DNA from 3 places in the Halobacillus sp. ABR2_026 genome. Region 3 is predicted to be linked to each of the others. Evidence: predicted binding sites of a transcription regulator. Region 3 holds the regulator's gene; each other region holds the start of a gene.

Evidence for each region. Region 3 encodes LexA, which represses DNA repair genes until DNA is damaged. Its sites were predicted from a motif close to CGAACATATGTTCG; they were not measured.
Region 1: a site for LexA is predicted at 6,164-6,177, ahead of ACXADE_RS05690 (YhjD family protein). Genes of this name have one in related genera too.
Region 2: a site for LexA is predicted at 2,633-2,646, ahead of ACXADE_RS17815 (YolD-like family protein). Genes of this name have one in related genera too.

Annotation. Positions count from the first base shown of each region.
Region 1 is NZ_JBSWTM010000001.1:1,113,655-1,121,701, reverse strand. It holds gene addA (helicase-exonuclease AddAB subunit AddA) at 1-896, opposite strand, end outside; gene addB (helicase-exonuclease AddAB subunit AddB) at 890-4,396, opposite strand; gene lepB (signal peptidase I) at 4,746-5,282, opposite strand; gene ACXADE_RS05695 (TVP38/TMEM64 family protein) at 5,337-5,984, opposite strand; gene ACXADE_RS05690 (YhjD family protein) at 6,196-6,609, shown strand; gene ACXADE_RS05685 (competence protein ComK) at 6,533-7,123, opposite strand; gene ACXADE_RS05680 (DUF3939 domain-containing protein) at 7,365-7,811, shown strand; gene ACXADE_RS05675 (SDR family NAD(P)-dependent oxidoreductase) at 7,812-8,047, opposite strand, start outside.
Region 2 is NZ_JBSWTM010000001.1:3,488,219-3,496,265, forward strand. It holds gene ACXADE_RS17810 (transglycosylase domain-containing protein) at 1-1,824, shown strand, start outside; gene ACXADE_RS17815 (YolD-like family protein) at 2,273-2,617, opposite strand; gene ACXADE_RS17820 (hypothetical protein) at 2,748-2,975, opposite strand; gene ACXADE_RS17825 (YwhD family protein) at 3,083-3,622, opposite strand; gene ACXADE_RS17830 (GNAT family N-acetyltransferase) at 3,712-4,272, opposite strand; gene ACXADE_RS17835 (ABC transporter permease subunit) at 4,274-6,268, opposite strand; gene ACXADE_RS17840 (ABC transporter permease subunit) at 6,268-8,047, opposite strand, start outside.
Region 3 is NZ_JBSWTM010000001.1:1,882,163-1,890,209, reverse strand. It holds gene ACXADE_RS09765 (Na(+)/H(+) antiporter subunit B) at 16-462, opposite strand; gene ACXADE_RS09760 (cytochrome c biogenesis CcdA family protein) at 527-1,228, opposite strand; gene ACXADE_RS09755 (YneF family protein) at 1,369-1,593, opposite strand; gene tkt (transketolase) at 1,922-3,925, opposite strand; gene ACXADE_RS09745 (DUF896 domain-containing protein) at 4,102-4,335, opposite strand; gene ACXADE_RS09740 (YneB family resolvase-like protein) at 4,421-5,080, opposite strand; gene lexA (transcriptional repressor LexA) at 5,385-6,008, shown strand; gene ACXADE_RS09730 (hypothetical protein) at 6,043-6,267, opposite strand; gene glnA (type I glutamate--ammonia ligase) at 6,406-7,737, opposite strand; gene ACXADE_RS09720 (MerR family transcriptional regulator) at 7,762-8,047, opposite strand, start outside.

The DNA.
Region 1 (8,047 bases), 770 kb from region 3:
TCTTTTCTTTCGGCAGAACAATCCATCTTCTTCCGGGATAGCGTGGCGAACTTTTGTCCGGCCATAAAACTCTGCATTTCCGCCCAGGAATGAGCTAGTGCTCCTTTAGCCTGATGGATCATTTCAAGATCGGATTCTGCTGTCTCCGCATAAGCGTAAGGACCATCCGTTTCCCTCGTGATTTCCAATACTTGATTCGCTTCTGTTTCCATTGCTTTCAGCTGACTTTTCACTTCTTGTTTCAAGAGCTCCAGCCATGGCAAATCTTCTTCTTTTTCAACATCATTCACCTTGTACATTCCAACCATTTGGTCGATCCAGGCGTCCGGCCAAGGATTTTGTGTGGCGAATGTATACAAATCAAGCACGAGCTTTTCTACATCCAAGTCACTTCGATCGCTGGAAAAACGCTCCACGACATCGAAGAAACGCAGCTGTTCTTCCCCTTCTTTTCCGTACCAGTCCTCAAACAAATCTTCCAGGACTTCCTGCTGGATCAAATCCGATTCAACCGTGTCAGCAATTCGGAAGCCTGGATCCAAATCCAATAGGTAAGCATAACGCCGCACGACTTCCATACAAAAGGAGTGCAGTGTAGAAATGGAAGCGTTCTGAAGCAATGAAAGTTGTTTTTTCAAATGGTGGGAACCAGGGTTATCTTCTAAAGCCTTCGCTAACGCATGCCCTACACGGTTCCTCATTTCCTGAGCCGCTGCATTCGTGAAAGTTACGACAAGCAGTGAATCAATATCGGCTGGATCATCTTTATGGAGAAGTTTTTGAATGATACGTTCTACAAGGACGGCGGTTTTCCCCGATCCGGCAGCGGCAGCTACAAGGATGTTCGATCCATGGGAATAAATCGCCCGTTCCTGTTCTTTGGTCCAACTTACCATGAAGCATCCTCCTTCCCTTTTGATAACCTCTCCAGAACGTCTTCGTCTTTCATGTCCTGAAGCTTGCGATAGTTGTGGTCTTCTAGTGTAGGGTCAAACTGGCAGACCGGACGATAAGAACAAAACTCACAGGCAACTTGCTGACTTTTTTGGAAAGGATCAAGGTCAACTGCACCGTCGGTAATTTTTGTTCCTGCTTCGGTCATCAATCCTCGGATGTACTGCTTCAATTGGTCAAAGCGTTCTTCGTCCGCTGTTTTTGAACTTTTGTAGAAACCGCCTTTCGCTTTTAAAGCTGCGGGAATGATCTGACTGTATCCTTTATCAAGACCGGTATCCATCATTTGGACAACACGTTCATTTTCCAATAGCAGCCCTTGCATTTTGAACTTCTTGAAGATTTCTTCTTCAATTTGATCATCCTGAAGAAGCTGCTTCCCTGTAATCATTGGATTGTGCACGTGGAAATACAGCACCCCTGCAGGGGAAGCATTCTTGCCAAGCCACTGTTCAGCGTTTGTCAGGACAACATCCAAATAAGCAAGCATCTGCAAGGACAATCCATAAAAGACATCGACAAGACTGAGCCCCTTGCTGCTGGATTTATAATCAATGATCCGCAGAAACAGATCCTCTTCTGACAAAGCTTTATCCACACGGTCGATTCGGCCGCGTAGCATCAGTTCATACCCATTGGGCAGATCAAAGGATAATGGCGGTAGTTTGGCATCGCCACCCGTCCCGAACCCAAGTTCCAGACCTACGGGAGAAAAACTGCTTTTCCTCGCCTGCTCACTGAGAACAAATGTTGCTCTAGCGATGACCTGCTGCAATTTCTTCTGGATGTACTGATAACGGTTTGAGCTTTTCAAAATCTGGTTTTGTAACACAGGCGCCAAAGCATTCGTTGCTTTCTCTGCGTACTGATTCGTCTCCTGACGCCCCAGTTGAGAAAAATCGCGACCTTCCGCCTGGACCCACTCTGTAATCTGCTTCAGCGCTTCATGGAACAACTGTCCGATATCAGGGGCGTCGAGTTTATAAGTCCTTCGTTCTTCAAGCCCGAGGCTGTGCTGGGCAAAATATTGATAAGAACAACGGTGGTAAGTTTCCAAGCGGGAAACACTTGTTTTGACCTGTTTGTCAAACAGCTGACCCGTCGTATCCTTAGAGAGGGGCACGGGCTTGTTTTTGTAAAAAAGACTTTGAAGGACACGGTTCGTCAACCCATGAGACGGTTCATTTCCGATATACCAGTTCAACAAACCCCACCATACAGGCTTCATCTTGTACCCTTTCAAATATCGAGCAAACTGAGAAGTGAGGGCCGACCTTGTCTTTTGAGGGTTGGTAATGAACCGCTCAGCTTCATACAAATCATCAGGATCCTGTAAAAGGACATGTTCCTTTGCCCGCGGGAACAATTCCTCCATCCGTTGAATGAGGGTGGCAGGGACTTTCGACTTCCCTTCTTCATTACTAAGTGGATAGCTGACCCACAAACGATCAGCCGCCATTGTCAGAGCCAGATACACATAAAACCGGTCATCCAATAGCTGACGATTGCTGCCATCGGCCAGTTGAATGCCATGCTCTGCGAGCAGTGAACGCTCCTGCTCGGAAATCATGCCGTCGCTCGGGGGCTTCATCGGCCACATCCCATCGGTTACCCCAAGGAGAAACGAAACTTTAACACCCGTCATCCTCGAACGATCGACACTTCCGACGATGACGTGATCCATGCTGGGTGGCACGTGAGCGAACGTTAAAGATTCCAACCCACTATCGATCGTACTCCGAAAGACTTGGAGAGACATCTTTTCATCTCCCGCCATTTCAACCATTTCATCAAGCAGCTGGAGAAAATCATCCCACACCTGCTCCTGTTCTCGCCCCCGCTCTATTTCACCTTTCTCATCATAAAAGGTCCGCCATGATTCAAGCTGTTCTGGAACATGAAGACCTTCCATCCATTGGTAAATCACCCGCGCCCGTTCTTCGATCGTTTCAGCGTCTCTTAACGATTCATCAAACGGTTGAAGAGCTTTTCTCACTTGTTCACGATAGGCATTGATCCGCTTCTGTTTTGCTTTTTCTTCATCCGTTTGAGCGGATTGTTCAAACCCGCGGAAACGCTGGTAAACCCATGGTTCTTCTGAGAACCATTGACTGCGGGACCGGATGCCGTACTCAAGGACATAATTTTCCAGTTCGTCGATGGCATCTTCTGTCAGGGGGTAGGACCGGTCAGCAGCTGGAATAAATCCAGTTTTCAACAAACGAAAGACCGCATCATACCGGAAGTTACCTTCAACTGCATCAAGCCCTGATCGGACAAGCTCAATCACAGGGTGGTTTAACATCGTCCTTTTTTCATCGATAAAGACAGGAATATCATAATCTTCAAAGAGTGTCTCGATCAGGCTGTGATAAACCTCAGGCTCACGCATCAAGATAGCCATATCCCGGTAACGGTAGCCTTGTTCACGAACGAGATGGAGAATTTCCTGTGCCACCCCTTCGACCTCTGCACGCGGATGAACGGCTTCTGCAATTTGAATAGGAGCTTCGTCTTCAAACGCAGGAGCCGGCCGCATATCATAATATTTTTCTAAATGCCGGAATGCCGGGCGGTCTTTCATTCGTCCCGAGCTGTGATCAAGCACCTCTGTTTTTTCCAGGCGTGCCCCGGCCTCTTCGCAAACTTTTTTCAAGTCCAGATAAGTTTGTTTCGTTTCGTGAAACAGATCGAGCTCAGGGTTCTCTTCTCCGGTAGGCTCTTCTGTGGTCAACGTGATATGGACACGCTTCACTTTCCTTAACAGAACTTCAATGACTTGATACTCCTGAGGGGTGAAACTGTGGAACCCGTCGATGTACACTTCTGCTCCCTCTAGAAAAGAGGCTTCCGGAATCTTGCTGGCAAGGAGCTGGAGCTGATCCTCACTATCTATGTACTGCTCCTTCAGCGCCTCTATTAGACGTTCATAAATATACGTCAAATCATCCAGCTTATCTCTCAGTCCCTGCTCCTGGCCCGTCGAATGAACGAATTGATCCAGGGCATCCATTTGAGCCTGAAGGTCTTCAGGCGTGACCCTGTACCGCTTAAATTCTGTAATCATCCCCTCCAGTTGCTCAATGAATCCCTGTTTTTCAATGGCCTTTTGGAAAACGCGCCAATCTGAGTTCCTTTCTTCCACAATTTTGCGAAGCATCATCTGAACTCCGGTCGACGTGATGAATTTCTTTGTCCCTCCACCGGTTTCCTGGAGTACACGCCAGGCCAGACGTGAAAAACTGAAGACTTGGGCACGGATCGATCCTTCCACGCCTTCTCTTTTCAGAAGGCCGTATTCCTGCTGGAAGGTCATCTGATCGGGAACGATGTAAATGATCGCCGGTCCTTGCGGGTCCTTTTTCAACTTTGATTCTATTTCATTTAAACATTGCGTACTTTTTCCTGCTCCTGAACGCCCGAGCAAAAAACGCAGCCCCATACCGACCGCTCCTTTCTTTCTCATTCTGTATTTATTTTATCATTTTTGCCCCATTTATGATGATTTCCCGCTCCTCACCAATCCCTGTTCTTGAAGATTCAGTTTCGAAACTTCTGTTACGTGGATGGGAGTTACGGGGTACGGCTCGCTTTCTGTGGGAGCTGAGGGCCAGGTGAGACCTCGGAGAGCGTTAACTCGAGGAGGATCAGCACCCGCCCACGGGAAGCGGGCCGTTTACAGAAGCCACGAACCCACATCCTAGAGTCCCAATATCGAGTCTTCAAGAATATGCCCTATGATTAATTTACGATAGGCATAAAAAAACCGTCCCTTGAGGACGGTTGCTTTTTTAGAACTGCACGCCGAGCTGGTTCATGGGCCAGTAGCGGACATCTACTTTTCCGACCACGGTCTCCACAGGCACAAATCCGAAGTAACGGCTATCCAGGCTGTCCCGCCGGTTGTCACCCATCACGAAAAGGTGACCTTCAGGAACTTTCTTATGGCCGGTAGCATCTTCCAAAGTAAAGTCCTCCGTAAATGGCAGCCCATCTTCAGGGCGGAGGGGATCGAGGTAGCTTTCATCCACACGTTCTCCATTAATGTATAACTGATCATTGGATACGGTGATTTCATCCCCGCCGATTCCAATGACACGCTTTACATAGTCTTCTTCTTCATTGGCGTGAAATACGATAACCTCCTGACGGTCGATTTCCTGCCAATCATAGACAGCCTTATTCACCATCAATAAATTGCCGTCGAAGAGCGTCGGTTCCATCGATTCACCATCTACAATGTAGCTTGCGAATAAATAAGAACGGAAGATAAAAGCAAGGATCAGGGCGATGACTACCGTTCTGATCGCTCTTTTATATTTTTTCATCGTTTGCGCCTCCAGGTACTATACTACAAACATTTTACCCCTGGCGGCACAAACTTAATCCCCACTTTGCGCTTTCCGCTCCGCTTTTATTTGTATTCTCTTCTCAATATATTTTCCTAACACCCAAAATAGCAGAATGCAGACGCCGACCACAATCGATTTCACCGGATTCTGGGCAAATGATGCAATACTCGACCCTACATATGCAATCGTAAATATCATGACGGCTTTGCCTAAAAGAACGGCTAAGATAAACTGCTGCCGACTGACATTGGATAACCCTGAAACGACATTGATGATCGATGACGGTGAAAAAGGGAAACACATCAGCAAAAAGAGGGGGCCAAATCCATGCTCTTCCACCCACTTCGTCACTTTCTTCACCTGCTTCTGCCTAGTAACTTTCCTGAACAAACGCTTGTCGCCTAATCTGCGAATAATGAAGAATACGCACAAAGATCCGAAGACAGCCCCGAGCCATGAGTAAAGAAACCCTTTAAACAACCCGTACACCACGGCATTTGCTAAAACAAAAGCGACAAGTGGCAAAATCGGAAGAAATGCTTCGATCAGAGGAAATAGGATGCCCGGGATTGGGCCGAACCTTTCCAATCCTTCAAGCTGTCTGATGATGTAATCAAATAATTGATCATTTTCCGCTAAATGACGCCATTGGTTGATTTTTTCAAACACTGAATCCATGATGCTGCTCCTTATGTACACTAGCAACCAGTGTAGGCTTTTCTTTATTTTATCTGAAAACCCGCTCCATGCCTACCAGTAGATGAACTGCTATCTAGCATTTCCCGTTCCTGCCACTTTCAACCTTTTTTAAAATGACCTTGCATATAAAGGAACATTCCGTGGTATAATACAGAATAAGAACACTTGTTCGCACTCGGAGGAGAATGACATGAGGTATCTAAAGCAAAATGAGTTGGATCTCGCTTCCCGGTATTTGTTTTTATCTATGGCGATCACAGTCATCCGACAGGATCGGAAGCACATGGAGCAAGGAAAATTCAAAATCAAGGAGCCGTACATGGAAATGCTCGGAAAAATGGAACTTGAAGCGAGGAAAGAACGGAAAGAACTAAGAAAGCGCATGGATCATATGAAATTGCAAGTGGTTGAATCGGGCAGAAACGATTCTTTTACTTCTTTCCTTTTTTTAGCCCACGGCTATGAAGAAAAACGCAATTATTTCAATCCAGCCATCCGGAAAAAAGTAGAAAACATTTTATTTGAGCTTATGAGAAGGTCTCAGCAATCCGTTCAGCACGATGATCAACCGCAGCTATCGAATGGGAGCGGTCTTCCAGAATGACGCGCAAATGAGCCGTGCGCTGGACTTGATTGGCAAACATACCATCAGAGACAGGAAGGTTTACCGTCCTATTATTTCCAAATTGTACGGTCGTCGTTTTATTCGGTTCACCATAATAGGAGCGGATATATTTATGGGCAATCCAGGAGCAGTCTTTTCGTTTAGGGGAGATGATTGGGAAGAAATAAATGCCCATCACTTCTGATATGACAATCGGGGGTTTATGTGTGTAGCCGGTCAGTTGTTTAGTGCCGGCAATGCGGCCGTCAAGACTACTGGCAAAATAGCGGCAGGATTGATCGACAAGATCACTCGGGCACTTCGAAATAACAAATCGCTCATCCGTCTCAATGACTTCCGTCTGAGCCTGTCCATCATCATTCGTGGTGGCTACAAGAGCGATCGTTTGCGGGTTAATCTCGTATTCTTTTCCATCAACATAAGTCATCCACTTCAACACCTCTTTCATTTCAAGTGGCGGCAGCTCTACGATTAGGTCGAACTTACCGCTCATCTTCTTTAATTTACCAAATCATCCATCAAAAGTCTAAACATTCTTAAAAAATGTTTCATTATGACAATTCTGTTATACTACAATTACACTTGTTCTTCTTTCTTCTCTTTCTCCATCCCCTTTTCTTCATGACGTCCAAAATCAGGATTTAGTAAAGTGAAAAAATCGAGTTCAGGCTGAACCGGTTGATTTTTCATTCAAAACACCTCTCAAGTAAAATTTCATTCAGGAGGAATGTATCATGTGGAGCCGAAAAAATAAAAAGCCAAAGCTGGAGAAAAAGGATTTATCCATCCACGACGTTCGAAAAGCGGTCCACGCATATGCGGATGCCAAACCGAATGATGTTCCTTTAAGTGTCATCATTAAAGAAGATCTGTCGTTGGATTATGAGCTTTTAGCCCCGTATTTACAGGCAATTCCTATCCAAAACTTCTACATGTCCCGGGAAACCTATGAATTGTTCGAAGAAGAGGACCAGGACTTGGCATTGGACCTGGACCTTGTTCAACATGCAGTCGACCAATATATGAGGCTGACACAAGAACCCCCTATTATAGATAATGATCCTTATAAGCGGATAAATTATTATAAGCTTGAAAACCATCATTTGTTACAAAGACGACCAGAAAGAGACTTTTATCTTACCAATCAGGAGTTCATGATTACGTATAAAAAGCCGGACTGACTACTGATCTGCTGTTCCTAACGTCATGCCCCCGTCTACCACCACTTCCGTACCTGTGCAATAAGAGCTGTCGTCACTGGCTAGAAAAGCAACAGCTTTGGCGATTTCAAGTGGCTGACCGATTCTTCCAAGCGGGATTGTATCATAGAATTCCGGCACTCCTTTTCCTTCGGTTGCCATTTCCGTTTCAATTCCGCCAGGGTGAATCATATTGACACGAATACCTGATGGACCGA
Region 2 (8,047 bases), 1.6 Mb from region 3:
GAGATGCCTGAGGCTATTAAGGATGCAACTCTCGCGATCGAAGACCGGCGGTTTTATAACCATTTCGGTTTCGATTTGAAACGGATAGCCAGTGCTGCCCTCACGGATTTGAAGCAGATGAGAATGGCCGAAGGAGCCAGTACCATTACCCAGCAGTATGCGAGGAACCTTTACCTTTCCCATGATAAAACGTGGAAGAGAAAACTCAACGAGGCTCTCTATGCTGTTAGGCTTGAGATTTTTTACAGCAAAGACGAGATATTGGAAGGGTATTTGAACACGATTTATTACGGACACGGGGCTTACGGGGTTGAAGCCGCCAGCCGTCAATATTTTAATAAACATGCTTCAGATCTTACCTTGACGGAGTCATCTATGCTGGCGGGCATTCCTAAAGGACCCACCTACTATTCTCCACTAGCAAATGCAGAGCGGGCAAAAGCGAGACAACAGCAGATCTTAGTCGAGATGGAGGAAAACGGCTATATCACCTCCTCCGAAAAAAGAGAAGCGGTGGAAGCGAGCCTCACGTATGCAGATGACGAAGAAGAAAAAATCCAGGAAGTCGCCCCTTATTTTCAAGATCAAGTGGTCACTGAAGCGGCCCAAATCCTTGACGTTGACAGAGAAAGTGTCCAAACAGGCGGCTATCACATCCACACCACGTTAATAGAAAAACACCAACAAATTCTGGAAGAACAGGTGAAGAGAAACATTCCGGTGAACGAGGACATTCAGGTCGCTTCCACTGTCATGGACAGCCACACAGGAGCCATCACAGCGCTTGTGGGAGGCAAAGATTATGGAGAGAGTCCCTTTAATCGAGCGACTCAGGCCAAACGATCGGTCGGTTCAACCATCAAGCCATTTCTGTACTATGCCGCTCTCGGTTCCGGGTACTCACCGGTCACTATGAAAGATACAGGTCCCGTTGAAATTGAAGTCGACGGCAAAACTGAACCCTACATTCCGTCCAACTTTAACAACGAATATGCAGAAGACCCGATCTCTATGGCTCAAGCCCTTGCCGTATCCGATAATATTTATGCAGTAAAGACCCACATGGATATCGGCCCGGAAAAATTAGGGGAAACGATGAAGACGTTCGGCATTGATGGGACATTCAAGCCCCACCCTTCCCTCGCCCTCGGTTATTCTTCCATTTCCCTGCTCGACATGGTCAGCGGTTATGGAAAATTGGTGAAAGGAACCGAATCCATCGAAGGGCATACGATCGCCAAAATAACGGACAGGCATGGCAACGTCCTTTATGAGTACAAACCGGTCTACAATAAAGATGATGCGGTCGACAAGATCAGGGCGTTCACCGTTACCCATATGATGACAGGCATGTTCGATCCTTTGTTGGATGCGGACTACGCATCTGTTACCGGGACGCCGATCAAAGGAAAGCTGACACGTATGTATGGCGGAAAATCAGGAACCACCGATAACGACAGTTGGATGATCGGATTCAGTCCTCAATATGTATCCGGTGTCTGGATAGGATATGACGAAGGCGGAAAGCCCCTTCAAGATTTCAACGACCACCGTTATGCCAAAGCCATCTGGGCAGACATGATGGAGAAAATCCATGAAGACGAACCCACCGCTGCTTTCATACCGCCCCCGGGGGTAAAAGGCGTTTACATCGATCCCGAGACCGGCTATGTCGCCGGTCCAAACTGTCCACAGGAACGGTTGGTGTACATGCAGGAAGCCGACATCCCTGAAGAAACATGCGGCGGTGACGATAGCAAGAACCCTGACGATGAGTTTAAAGATGACCCGTGGTTCAAGGATGTCGTCGACTGGTTCTTTTAACGGGGGCCGGGTGTTTTGGCGCGGCTCAAGCTCTCTTTGGCGCGAAAGGCCATTCTCAATAGGAATGGCCTTTCGCTTTTTATAAGTTGGCTCTGTTAAAGTTTAGGGTTGATGTTACTGCAAAAAGGAACTTCCAATTTTATGGAGATTCCTCATTTTTATATTTGGCTTATTCAACGAAAGCTCCCTTTCCTTGAATACTTCATTTCGAGATGTTCCAGGGATTCATTGTCACTTCCATCCGTTGATGCATTTACTTTAACAGAGCTTATAAATTAAAAAAAGACAGAGAAAACGACCGGCGGAACCGGTCGCATTCTCTGTCCTAGTAAACATGTATAACCCATGTGTTACTAAATATATTACCCATATTGCTTATTCGTCAAGATTCGCCGTCTGAATTCCGACATTTTTTTCTTGAACATTTTGTGAACAAAAAGTGAACAGCTTACAAAATGGTAAGATCAGCAATATCACTGAGTGAAACGGTCACTTTTTCTTTCATCTGTTCATCCACGCCGGATACGGTCTGGCGGCTTCGGTTTACGTGGGTCACCTTCATTTTTATGTCTACATACTCAAAACCGTTATGCACTCTCAACTCTACGGTAAGATTGTCGGTCAAGGCACGCTGAAGGAGAAAATCAATTTCTACCGCTTTTTGCTCATCCATGATTCCTTTTTCGACGCGTTGATCTTCTTTCCACAATTTTTTTACCATTTCTACATGCTCAGGCAACATAAGTGATGTCCATTTGATCGTCCCGCGATCCCGATTCCTGTTATCCATCATTGGCTCCCTCCACCACGAACGTTTGTTCTTATTCTACCATAAATGCAGACTTCGTAAACTGGAATTTTCATACTTGGCAAGGAACACCATCAGAAAAAAACGAAGCTGCGGGCCGATTCTCAAATAGGACTTATGGTTTCACAACGCTTCCTTTGTTTCCTTTCTTCTGATATCCGAACACGAATATACAACTTACATAGATCACGAATGCTCCTCCGATAAACCATAAACCTGAGGATAAGTAGCCGTGTTCCTCATAAAAGGACCACTTGAACAGGAAATGGAGGATTCCTGAAACTAGTCCTACAAGGGCAATAACAAAATGAAACACTACATCATTTTCCAATATTCTTTTCATCTCCATCCCTCCTTTCTATTGAAGCTGATCGAATCGCTCATACAGAAAGAGAGAAACCTCTCAGTTCCCCTCTTCCCTATACCATTCTGTATGAACGTGAACCTTTATTAGACTTCCAGAGAATCTTTAAGTTCTTGATCGGTATTTTCCCAAAGCTCTGGTTTGAAATCTCGCAGGTAATCCCCGAGCAGCTTTTTGGATTTTTCATCGATGTGATCAACAGCAAAGCGGCCTTTCAATGATTTATCCATATGATTCACGTGCTCCGGCATTGATTTGTATCCTCGTTTAATGGAACGATCCACCACGATTTCACTGGCAGCTACGCCGTGATAGCACGGTTTACCTTCCCGATAGTCCACCGTTACCCAGGCGATCCAGTAGCGCAGTCCATTTTTTACGACTTCCCGATCCGTAATGAACTTGATCCGCTTCTCTACTTTACTGCGGGCATGGAGCGCCCCCATATCGACATAGGCTTCTTCTTCGTTCGGGTCCACAATGACAGGCGTCATATTTTCAAGACTGATGGAACCGACCCCGTATCCCCCATGACCGTCGGTGGAGTCATCTTTGATAATCGTAAATTGATTCTTCTTTTTATCTGTACTTTCACCATTATTTTTGAACTGATCGAACTCTTTCATAAAGCCATCCTCCTCATCAATCGTCCTATTATTTTGTCCCATTTTAACATACATAACGATTCTTGTTAGGAGAGATGCTTCATGAATAATTAATCAAACGTTTGTTTAATCTGTTCATATTCCTTCTGCAGCAAGGAAAAGACAACTGTATCATGGAACCTCTTTCCGTCATAGTCCGTTGCCCGTAGGACCCCTTCTTCCCGGAAACCGAATTTCACTAAGAGTTTTCGGGATGCTTCGTTTTCGAAAAAGATATCTCCCGTCACCCGGTTCAAATTCAATGTCTCAAACCCATATGGTAGTACACAGCGGAAAACTTCTGTCATGACGCCCGAATTTTGATAAGCCGGGGCAATGACCGCTCCAAGTTCTGCTTTTCTATGCCACACATTCCATTTATGAAAACGAAAGAAACCGATCGTTTCGCCCCGATTATTTTCAATAACCCATGGGATTTCTTGTTGATGAAGGAAGTTCGCGAGTCGTTCTTCTATGTAAACTTCCATTTCCTTCAATGACAAAACGGGATGCGGGGTGATGTATTTCATTGTTTGTGCCTTACTCATGAAGGCAAATAAGTCGGGAGCATCCTGGAGCTTGAGTGGCCTCAGTTTTCCATTCTCCATATCCAAAACCGGAATTTGAGACACTTCACCTTCCCCCTTTCGATCCTGTCCGGCGGACGAATTGGAAGTCATCGTTTTCCGTTTCAGTTGATGGCCGGACCGTCTTTTTTTGTTTCCGGAGTCTTGCTCTCCATTTTCTCTTCGTAACAGGTGTTACCCCTACTCTCTGCTGCTGCACATCTTTTATTCCTTCAACGATGAACTGCACCGCAATGATCAACACTACGAAACTTAGCAGCACAGGGACAATCATCCACAGGTTTCCAGACATCAAAGCGGTCTTCGATGAGCTGATCAAGCCTGACCATTCATAACTATAGCTTCTCGGAGGATCCGGGTTCAATGGATCGTTGGAAGTAATCGTCCCCCCTACAAACAGACCGAAAACGCCTAAATGGATGAAAACGATGAGCGTCTGGATAAACTGCTGACCGAACAGAATCCCAAGTCTTGATCCTAAATGAGGCAGGATGTGTCTCCAGAAAAGGTGGCCGGGATCACCGCCAAGGACTCTCGCCCCTAACACGAACTCACGCTGAAGTAATAACCGGGATTCATTACCGATCAGCGCGGTCAAAAGCGGCAATGACAACACGGTCAGCACAACGACTTCAAACGCCACCCGATCAGCGAGTGAGGTTTCGAACCCTCCAACGGACTGAACCATTGTCGGTTGCAGAATGACAAGGGCAATGAGAGTTATAGGGAGATAATGAAATCCGTCTACGAACTTATCCACCCTTTCCTGCCACTTTTCTTTCATTAGAAAAGCGTAAGGGATGGACAGCAGCAGCCCTCCTACCACCCGAAGGAAAGAAATGAGAATTGCTAACAAAATCGTATACTTTGCACCTGTTAAGATTTGATCATAAATGCTGAAACCCAGCCGGTCAGTCCCCATAAAAATAAATTCAGGCGCATGAGGAGGCGTACTGACCAGTTTATTATCCTCATCATAAATAAACCCATAATCGCGGACGACGACATCCGCTGTCACGGAGTGATAAATGCTTACTCCAAGCATCCCGAATACCACCAGAAAACCAAGCGTAAATTTAACATTTTTAAAATGCTTCAACGTTTCCACAAACCCGCGCCACAGTAAATTCCAAAGCGGCCACCGTTTAATCCTTGTCCAAATTCCCGTTCGTTTGAACTTGACAGTAACGGTTTTAACTTCATTTCTCTTCAAGACCATTTCTATGGAATGATAAAAAAAGAAAAATGGAGTGAAAATCATCCATAAAACAATTGCCGTTACAATAGGTCTGAAATCTTGGAGGATGTAATAGGTCAGACCATTCGTGTTAAACACATATTCAATCACCAACAGGCTCGACAATGCTCCCCATACAATTGTTTTCGAATGATAAAACACGCTGTAGACAATATTCCGGAACACATGGTAAACAATGATTCCTCTGAATTTAACGCCTTTACTTTGCGCGAATTGAACGTAATGTTTCTTCAACTCCTCTTCTAGTAAAAGAAGTACGATCTTATACAAAGAAACCATCGGCAGGATCGCTAGCGTGAGGATCGGTCCAATGTATACCTTCTCATCTCCGAGTGTTGCAAATTTGAAAAGAAGAATATCTGTCTTTTTATAGACTGCCACCACGACCATTTGCAGAAGGAAAGCTACAAGCAGATCGGGGATGGTTTCAAATAGATGAAGGACTTTTTTTGTCAAAACCCGGAGAGGAGCTGGCAGGAAAACCGTAAACGCACTCAGAAACATAGCTAGAAGAAACCCCAGCAAAAGGGAAGACAATAAAATTGTCATGGAATACAAGTAGGGTTCCCACAGAAAAGGCAGAATCGGCTCTTCCATCTGTTTAAATAGATACACCCATTCGGAAGGCTGGAACAGCTCCCCAATTAATGTAATAAACTCTTTGATCATGATAAAGAAACCCATCAAGCCATTCGTACTGAAAAAGGAAGGCGAAACACTGATGACCAATATCCCTATGAGCCCAAGCAGATAATATTGAAAAACACGCCCGACTCTCCACATCAACTCGACCACCTCCTACGGTTACCTTCTTCGTCCGATTTCGATGGTGCATGATTCCTTTGAATGAATACGAAATCGTTTTTCTTGATAGGTGTTTCATCCACCTTTTCTGCCTCTTTTCTTTGAAACAGCCGTTTCAACCCATTGTTTTGTTCAACAGATACTCCGACACGGCGCTGCTGGACTTCTTTCATCCCTTGAATCATGAACTGCATGGCGACGATGATGGCCATGAAACAGAAGAGCGTAGGAATGATCAACCACCACTGGCCGGTCATTAAGGAGTCTTTAGCCGCCCCGATCATCCCGGACCATTCATAGGTCGTCGTTACAGGGGGATCGGCCATCATTGGATCATAACTCACTTTCGTGCCCCCGAAATAAATATCAAACACTCCGAGATGGATGAAAATCAGCATCGTCTGTATAAATTGCTGACCGAATATAATTCCCATCTTCGTACTTAAATGAGGCAGAAGATGTTTCCAAAGCAGGTGGATCGGGCCGCCACCTAATACACGCGCACTGGTAATGAACTCCTTTCTCATCATGCTTTTCATTTCATTTCCGAACAAGGTCATGACAAGTGGTACAGCTAAAACCGTCAGAACGACCCCTTGATAAACAATCCGTTCCGTTTCCGTTGTCGTAAACCCTTCATAAGGCATCCATAACACGGGCCTCAACAAAAGGAAGGCAAGAATAGTCATCGGCAGAAAATGCATGCTGTCTATGACTTTCGTCGAAAAAACCTGAAGCCTGGCCGGTAGAAGAAAGGCATAGGGAATAGCAAGAACAAAACCGAGGAACATCCTCAAAAAGGCGATAATCACTCCGAACAAAATAGTATATTTAGCACCGACCAGAATTTGATCGAAAATACTAAACCCGAGCGGGTCCGTACCGAGAAACACGAATTCTGGAGAGTGCGGGACAGAACTTACCAGGTTGCCGGCATCGTCATAAATCAATCGATACTGATCAATAAGAGGATCGGCTGTATTTGTATAAACAATGCTTACGAGGACTGCTCCTGCGATGACAACAAATCCAAGCAGAAACTTCACGTTTTTGAAGTGAACAACGATTTCATTTAAGGCCTGGATAAACCAACGTCCACCACTTCTCCATGAGATGGAGGCAAAAAACATCTCCGTTCCCTGATAAAGAATGTAGAAGGGCGTAAAAAGCATGAGCAGGATAAAAAAGGTAACGATCGGCCGGAAATCATTCAGGAAGACAGAAGTGATGCCATTCATATTGAAAATGTATTCGATCATCAATAAACTGGATAACGCTCCCCAAACGATGATTTTGGAGTGGTGAAACATGCTTCTGCCAATATTCCGTGAAATATGTATAAAGATGATAGCGGCTTTTTCCAACCCTTTCCCTTTCGCCATTTGAACATAAGGTTTGGTCCACTCTTCTTCGAGGAGAGCCAGGACGATTCTATACATGGTCACCATCGGCAGGACGGCAAGTGCCATGATCGGGAGTAAATATACTTTGTCCTGCCCGAGAGAAGCGAATTTGAACACTAAAATGTCAGTCTGGTTGTATACCCAAACCACAAGCAACTGTAAGGAGAACGCAAGCAGCAGATCGGGGACGCTTTCTAACAAGCCGACCATTCGATCGACCAATCCCTTCAACCACTTCGGCAGAAACATGGTCAAGACAGCTCCCGCGCATGCAAGGAAGAACCCGAGCAGAATCCCCCCGAAAAACACCGTCATGGAATATTGATAAGGCTCCCACAAGTATTCAAAAATGGGC
Region 3 (8,047 bases):
CCTTCTAAGGTAGGATCAGGATGCGCTTTCCTGTTCTCCTCTGTCATTAGCAATTGTCAAAATGATTGTCATCGTTACCCCTACGACAGCAAGGTAAACGCCCAGATCAAACAGTAAAGCTGTTGCAAGCTCTGTCTTTCCAAGGACAGGAAGCTGGAAGTAAGCGAACGCTTGAGTAAGGAACGGTGCATCAAAGACCATTCCACCAATACCAGTTGCCGCTGCTACGAGCAGCCCTACAGGGATCATATAGCGGAAGTTGATCGGTAGAATTTTCTCCATCGCTTTGATGCCATATGCCATATACATGAGTATGATAGCTGCAGCAGTCATCAAACCACCAATGAATCCTCCCCCTGGAGCATTGTGTCCCGCAAAAAACAAATAAACCGAAAATCCAAGCAGGATAAAGGCTATGAGTGTTGTCGTTGTTCTTAGGATAATATCGTTGGTCTGTCTCATTCAAACGGCTCCTTTGCTTTTCTCTAGTATCATCTTAATATAAATTCATTGGAAAATCCACGCCTCAAAACCCTTGGAAATTAAAGAGGCCCGCAAGATAGGATGTAAGCATCGTCATCCAATTGAAATAAAGAGCGATCCCGACCAGTATCATAACATAGCCGCCGATCTTCACGATACGTCCACTGTGGTTTCTGAACCAGCTCAATTTACCTATAAAGAAGGACAAGGTCAGAAAAGGAATGGAAAACCCTAAAGAATAGAACAACATCATCACCATAAAAAGCTCGGGTGAATCAGCAGCCAACGAAAGCACAGATGCAAGGATCGGTCCTGTACAAGGCGTCCAGCCCAATGAAAATGTCAGCCCAATGAGAAAGGTTCCTATGTAGCCGGATGGTCTATTCTTGAAGGATATCTTCCTGTCTTTCATAAGGAAATCAAAATTGAAAACCCCGATGATGACGAATCCGAAGAAAATGATCAGAATGGAACCTAGACGGCGGATGATGGATTCATACTGTATAAAGAATTGGGCAAATAGAGAACCGGAAAACCCGAGAATCAAAAAGATGGTCGTGAAACCTAATAAAAATAATACCGTATGGATCAAGCTCGCTTTTCTCAACATTCCATTGTCCTCTTTTAACTCCTGAACACTCATCCCGGTAATGTAGGACAAAAAAGCAGGATATAATGGAAATACACATGGAGATATAAAAGATAAAAACCCTGCTCCAAAAGCAAGGAATAGATTCACATCCATTCAAACATCACACCTTACCATTTATAGTCGACTCCTATTGTACCAGAGCCTTCCGCGGAAAACGACGGATAGGTTGTGAACATCCCCTGAAAATTACATAGATAAAGCCTCCTTTCATAACGAAAGAAGGCTTTTTTTCATTATTTCATTTGATTGTTCATTGAACGCATCATCTGATTGATTTTCTTCTGTGACGGTTTCTGTCCCATCTGCATCATCAATGTGCGTAACATTTGTTCGTTAATTGGCGGGTTCTTTTTTAAATAATTCATCATGTACTTTCTCGCGATGAAGAAGCCTAGAGCTGCACCACCGACAAGAGTCAATAAGGCAATGATGATGACCCAAACGATCCCCAATGTCATGACTTCGTCTTCCTCCTTCGTGTTGTCTCCCATAACAGTATAGTAAAACGTTCCATAGAATACAATAGTCGTTTTATCAGCCTGTCCGTCCGCTTCAATACGGTTTCAACCGTTCATGTCAAGAAAATGAAACTCAACGAAAAAAACAAATTTTCCATCACCGTGGGAGTTGACTGTAACAGAGACAACAATCATTCTTATGTCTATTATATCACATAGAGCAATGGATCAGAAAAGGGTTTCCTTGTGTGGAATTCTTACCTTTAAATAAGATCATTACTCTCTCAAGTAAAGAAGCTGCCTTGTTCAAAGGCAGCTTCCCCTTCTATTATTTCATCAAGTTTTCAGCATGTTTTACGACATTTTCAACAGTGAAACCATAGTTCTCAATGACCGTGTTACCCGGGGCTGATGCTCCGAATTTGTCAATTCCGATCACAGAGCCATCTAAGCCTACATATCGTTCCCAACCGAACGATGCTCCCATTTCGACTGCCAGACGCTGGCGGACAGAAGAAGGTAGTACCTGTTCTTTATATTCTTTCGACTGTGCTTCAAAGCGGTCAAATGAAGGTACGCTTACTACACGTACATCATAACCATTCTTCTTAAGTTCTGTTTGAGCTTCTACAATCAACTGCACTTCAGAACCTGAAGCAAGTAGAATAGCATCCGGCTCCTCTTTATCAGAATCACTCAGGATGTAAGCACCTTTTTTCATGCCTTCATAAGCATGCTCAGCTGTGCCTTCCAATGTCGGCAGACCCTGACGCGTCAATACGAGCGCTGTAGGTGTCGTTTCGGACTCAAGCGCAAGTCTCCATGCTGCGTTGGTTTCGTTCCCATCTGCAGGACGAAGCACGGAAAGATTCGGCATTGCGCGTAGTGAAGCAAGTTGTTCAACTGGTTCGTGTGTCGGCCCGTCTTCACCGACAGCCACTGAATCATGTGTAAACACATAGTTTACTGGAAGATTCTGCAGCGCGGAAAGGCGGACGGCCGGACGGAGGTAATCACTGAACACGAAGAAAGTGCCCGCATATACTTCAAGACCGCCATGAAGACCCATACCGTTCAATGCAGAAGCCATTGCGAATTCACGTACACCGAACCAAATGTTGCGTCCTGCATAGTTGTTTCGGGAGAAGTCTTCTTCTCCTTTAACAGCGGTTTTATTAGATCCTGCTAGGTCGGCGCTGCCTCCGAAGAAGTTCGGAATCGCCTGTGAAAGAGCATTGATCGCATCGCCGGAAGCTGCGCGTGTTGCCGGGCCGTCTTCTCCCACTTTATATGTTGGAAGATTATCCGCCCAACCTTCTGGCAGTTCTCCACGAATCGCACGTTCAAGTTCTTCTGCAAGCTCTGGATAAGCTTCTTTATATTGAGCCATCAAGCTGTTCCAGGACTCTTCCTTATCCTGACCGTTCTGTTGTACTTTAGCTTTGAAGTCCTGATAAACTTCCTCTGGTACGTGGAAAGGCTCGTGTTCCCATTCATAGAACTGCTTGGCTGCAGTCACTTCATCTTCCCCTAGAGGAGCTCCGTGGGAAGCTGATTTACCAGATTTGTTCGGAGAACCATAGCCGATCACCGTCTTCACTTCGATCATTGTCGGCTGTTCGGTATTCGCTCTTGCCTGTTCCAGAGCTTTAGCTACTTCCTCTGTACTCGTTCCATCTTCGACACGGATGACTTGCCAGCCGTAAGCTTCGTAGCGTTTTTCCACACTCTCACTGAACGAGCGGTCAAGATCACCATCAAGAGAAATATCATTGGAATCATAAAGGACGATTAATTTGCCAAGGCCAAGGTGACCAGCAAGTGAAGCAGATTCCTGAGATACACCTTCCATAAGGTCTCCATCTCCACAAATCGTGTACGTATAGTGATCGACTACGTTATAACCTTCACGGTTGTATTTCCCTGCAAGGTGTGCTTCCGCCATGGCCATGCCTGTAGCCATCGCGATTCCTTGCCCAAGGGGACCTGTTGTCGCCTCTACTCCATCGGTGTGACCAAATTCCGGGTGCCCCGGTGTTTTAGAATCCCACTGACGGAAGGATTTCAAATCGTCCATGGTCACGTTATAACCGGATAAGTGAAGCAGACTATACAATAGCATGGATCCGTGGCCAGCAGATAAGACGAAACGGTCACGGTCAAACCAGTTCGAGTTCTTCGGATTATGATCCATGAACTGGGTCCATAATGTATATGCCATCGGTGCTGCACCCATCGGCATTCCAGGGTGGCCGGAGTTTGCTTTCTCTACTGCATCGATTGTTAATGTTCTGATCGTATTGATTGATGTTTGTTCAAGGCTGTTTGCCATGTTGAACATTCCCCTTTCTATTCAGGTATATGTACCATGTATTATCCTATAATGAAATTCGCTTTGAGACAAGCGTTGTGCGCAATCTTTGCACAACCTCCCACCTAATTTCCCCTTGATCGAGGGAAATAAACAAAAAATCCGTATTCGAAAAAACGAATACGGATCATTAACTATCAATTCTTTTTTTCATTCTTCTGCATTTGGCGAAGCTTTTCAGGGGTAACGTCATTTCCTTTAGGATCAACGACTGTTACGCCTTTCAGTTGGTTTTTAAAGGATTGACGGGCATTTTTCAAATATTCCTGGCGGAGTTTCTGCTGCTCTGCTTTTTCATTCTTCGTAAGCTCCTGCTCTTTGGATTTATTAGCCAATTCATTTATACGATTAATTTTTTCTTTAGATAACATAGATCCTTCTCCTTTGCTTGTAGTCTGGATCATATACATACGAAAAAGACAAGAAATCTAGGGACTCTTGTCTTCAATCATTATATTACCTTGATTCCTCACCTTTTTCAAGGGATAGGTACTCTTTGTATCTCCTGTGGACGGTTGCTTTCGAAACATCATATCCGAGACCACGAAGAGTAGCGGCTATATCCTTAAACGTCAGATCGTTCTTCCTTAACCTCATGACTTCCTCAATCGGGAAATCGATCCTCTCACGGCCCGGTGCCTGATCCCTGTTGGATAAATTCGCGGATGGATCATAACCACCCGCTACGGCTTTTCTCATTCCACGCCGTATCTTCATGTTATGTATTTTTCTTTGGTATTCCTCGACGATTCCTACGATCTGCAATACCATTGAGTCCGATTCTGACAACTCCAGTTCCCCGTTATTGGATAAGGATAGAACTTTAATTCCCAGCCGGTTCAATTGATGAAAAAGAGCAATCTTCGTATTCCCGCGTCCCAAGCGAGTTTCATCCTGAACCAAAAGGGCATCCGCTTGTCCAGAAGAAAAGAATTCCAACATCCGGAAGACCCCTTCCCGTTCGATTTCATAGCCACTTGCCTGTTCTTCGATACATTCAACCACTTCATAACCATGGGCCTCAGCCATACTTGTCAATTCAGACTTCTGCCGGTTCAATGAAGTTACCTGCACCTCTTTTTCAGTACTTACTCTGCAATATATGATTACCTTCACCTGGACGATCCTCTCTTCTCTCTATTTATACGGTCGTTACCATAGAATAATAGAGAATGATGAAACTAACAATAAAAAGAATAATATACGTGTAATCGAGCTTAGATAGTTTGTTGAACATAAGAAAATCCTCCTCCGATATTGTAGAACGAACGTTCCTAAGAACCTGTGTTCGCGTTTGTTACTTTTATTATATACGAACACAGGTTCTTGTCAATGGCTTTTTTTCGAACGCGTGTTTGTATTTCTGAAACATAGGTGGTACAATGTGGTTACTATAATCCTATGTACGAGGTGCTAATCTATGAGTAAACTTTCAAAACGGCAGCAGGAAATACTAGATTTCATTAAAGAACAAGTTTTATTGAAAGGTTATCCGCCATCTGTTAGAGAGATCGGACAATCCGTCGGCCTCGCATCCAGTTCAACAGTCCATGGGCACTTGTCCAGGCTGGAGAAAAAAGGGTATATCAGACGCGACCCTACAAAGCCTCGTGCCATTGAAGTGATTGAATTGGAAGAAGATCACAGCATTCCAAGGAGTGAAGCGTCCTACGCTCCAGTTATTGGTAAAGTTACAGCCGGGTCTCCGATTACCGCAGTAGAGAATATTGAAGAATATGTTCCGCTTCCAGATACGCTCGCAGGTTCGGATGACAATACGTTCGTTCTCATCGTCCAGGGAGAGAGTATGATCGAAGCTGGTATTCTTGATGGAGATATGGTTATCGTCAGACAGCAACAGACCGCACAGAATGGCGATATCGTCGTTGCTATGACAGAGGACGAAGAAGCAACCGTAAAACGTTTCTTTAAAGAGAGAAACCATGTCCGCCTCCAACCGGAAAACGCCACAATGGAGCCGATTTTATTACAAGATGTGGCCATTTTAGGGAAAGTCGTTGGTCTTTATCGGACCGTACACTAAAAAAGAGAGACGAGTCAGCACTCGTCTCTCTTTTTTATGCGCCGTATCTATTTCCTAGGTAGGACTTGGGCAGGACAGACAGGATGTTTTCTTTCATAAATGTCCTTACCTGCTTTCGCTCATAGCAGTATGCCGTTACATATAAATCCTGTATACCGACGATCCTGACTGTCCGTTGAGACACCGCCCCCTCTTTGTTCATATAGATCAGTTCAAGTTTTATCTTTTCCATTTTTGACCGATTGAATAAGGAGTCCATTCGCAACACACCCCCTAAACGAACATTTGTTCTTGTTTTTATTATATGTATTTCGCAGCCAAAAGTATACGACCAAAATTATGAAATTTCCCTGAACAAAAAAGCCTTGAAGCATGGTATGCTTCAAGGCTTTGGTACTTAATAGGTTTGCAAGTATTGTTCTCTCTCCCACGGATGAACCTGTGTACGGAACATATCCCATTCAATTTCCTTCGCTTCAATGAAGTGTTCAAATAGGTGTTCACCGAGAGCTTCTACCATGATTGAATCTTTGTGCAGCTCTTCCAGCGCGTCATAAAGCGTGGCAGGAAGGTCTTTTACTCCATGGGCTTCCCGTTCTTTCTTATCCATAACATAGATATTCCGGTCTACAGGTGCCGGAGCTTCCAATTTATTTTCAACACCATCAAGTCCTGCAGCAAGAAGAACTGCCATCGCCATATAAGGGTTGGCTGATGGGTCCACGCTGCGCACCTCGATTCGGGTGCTTAACCCACGGGAAGTGGGTACACGTACGAGAGGGCTCCGGTTTTGACCCGACCAGGCTACATAACATGGTGCCTCATAACCCGGAACGAGACGCTTGTAAGAGTTGACTGTAGGGTTTGTGACCGCTGTAAAATTGGTGGCATGTTTAATAATACCCGCTGTGAATTGATAGGCGACTTCAGAAAGCTGCTCTTTTCCTTTTTCGTCGAAGAAAGCATTACCTTTTTCGTTGAAAAGAGACATATTGGCATGCATTCCTGATCCGTTGACACCGAACAACGGTTTAGGCATAAATGTCGCATGCAAACCATGTTGACGCGCAATCGTTTTGACCACTAGTTTGAAAGTCTGGATATCATCACAGTGTTTGACAGCATCTGCATATTTAAAGTCAATCTCATGCTGCCCAGGAGCTACTTCATGGTGGGAAGCTTCAATTTCAAAGCCCATTTCCTCAAGCTCCAAAACGATATCACGTCGGCAGTTTTCCCCAAGATCGGTTGGGGCCAAGTCGAAATACCCGCCTTTATCATTCAATTCCATCGTCGGATCGCCTTTTTCATCTAATTTGAATAGGAAAAACTCAGGTTCCGTACCGATATTGAAAGCGGAAAAACCTAGTTTCTCCATTTTCTTGATGTTACGCTTCAAATTGTAGCGTGGGCATCCTTCAAATGGAGTCTGGTCTGGGTTGTAAATGTCACAGATGAAGCGTGCGACTTTCCCTTTCTCGGACGTCCAAGGGAAGACGACGAACGTATCCAAATCCGGTACCAGATACATATCGGACTCCTCTATTCGTACGAATCCTTCGATGGAGGATCCGTCAAACATCATCATGCCATCAATTGCTTTATCCAACTGGCTTAGTGGAATTTCCACATTTTTGATTGTGCCAAGCATATCCGTAAACTGCAGGCGGATGAACTTGACGTTTTCTTCATCGATTTTCTTGTAAATTTCTTCTTTAGTTAAACCCATTGAATTTCCCCTCTCGACACAAGATTAATGGAAGAACCTGGACATTTCTCCCTGTCTAATTGCTAATTTACCTTGTCTTCCCGCTGTGAATAGTTCTCGTTGTAACATCCGACGAAGCTCTTTTTCAGTAAGTTCATTGTGCACTTCTTTCACTTGCTTTTCATCATACGCTTCATTTTCTGAATCGCTGTGCATCTTCAGAACTTTTTTAATTCCGGCCATGTTGACTCCCTGATCGATCAGATCTTTAATTTCCAACAGTCGATCGACATCATTGAATGAAAACATGCGGCGGTTCCCTTCTGAACGC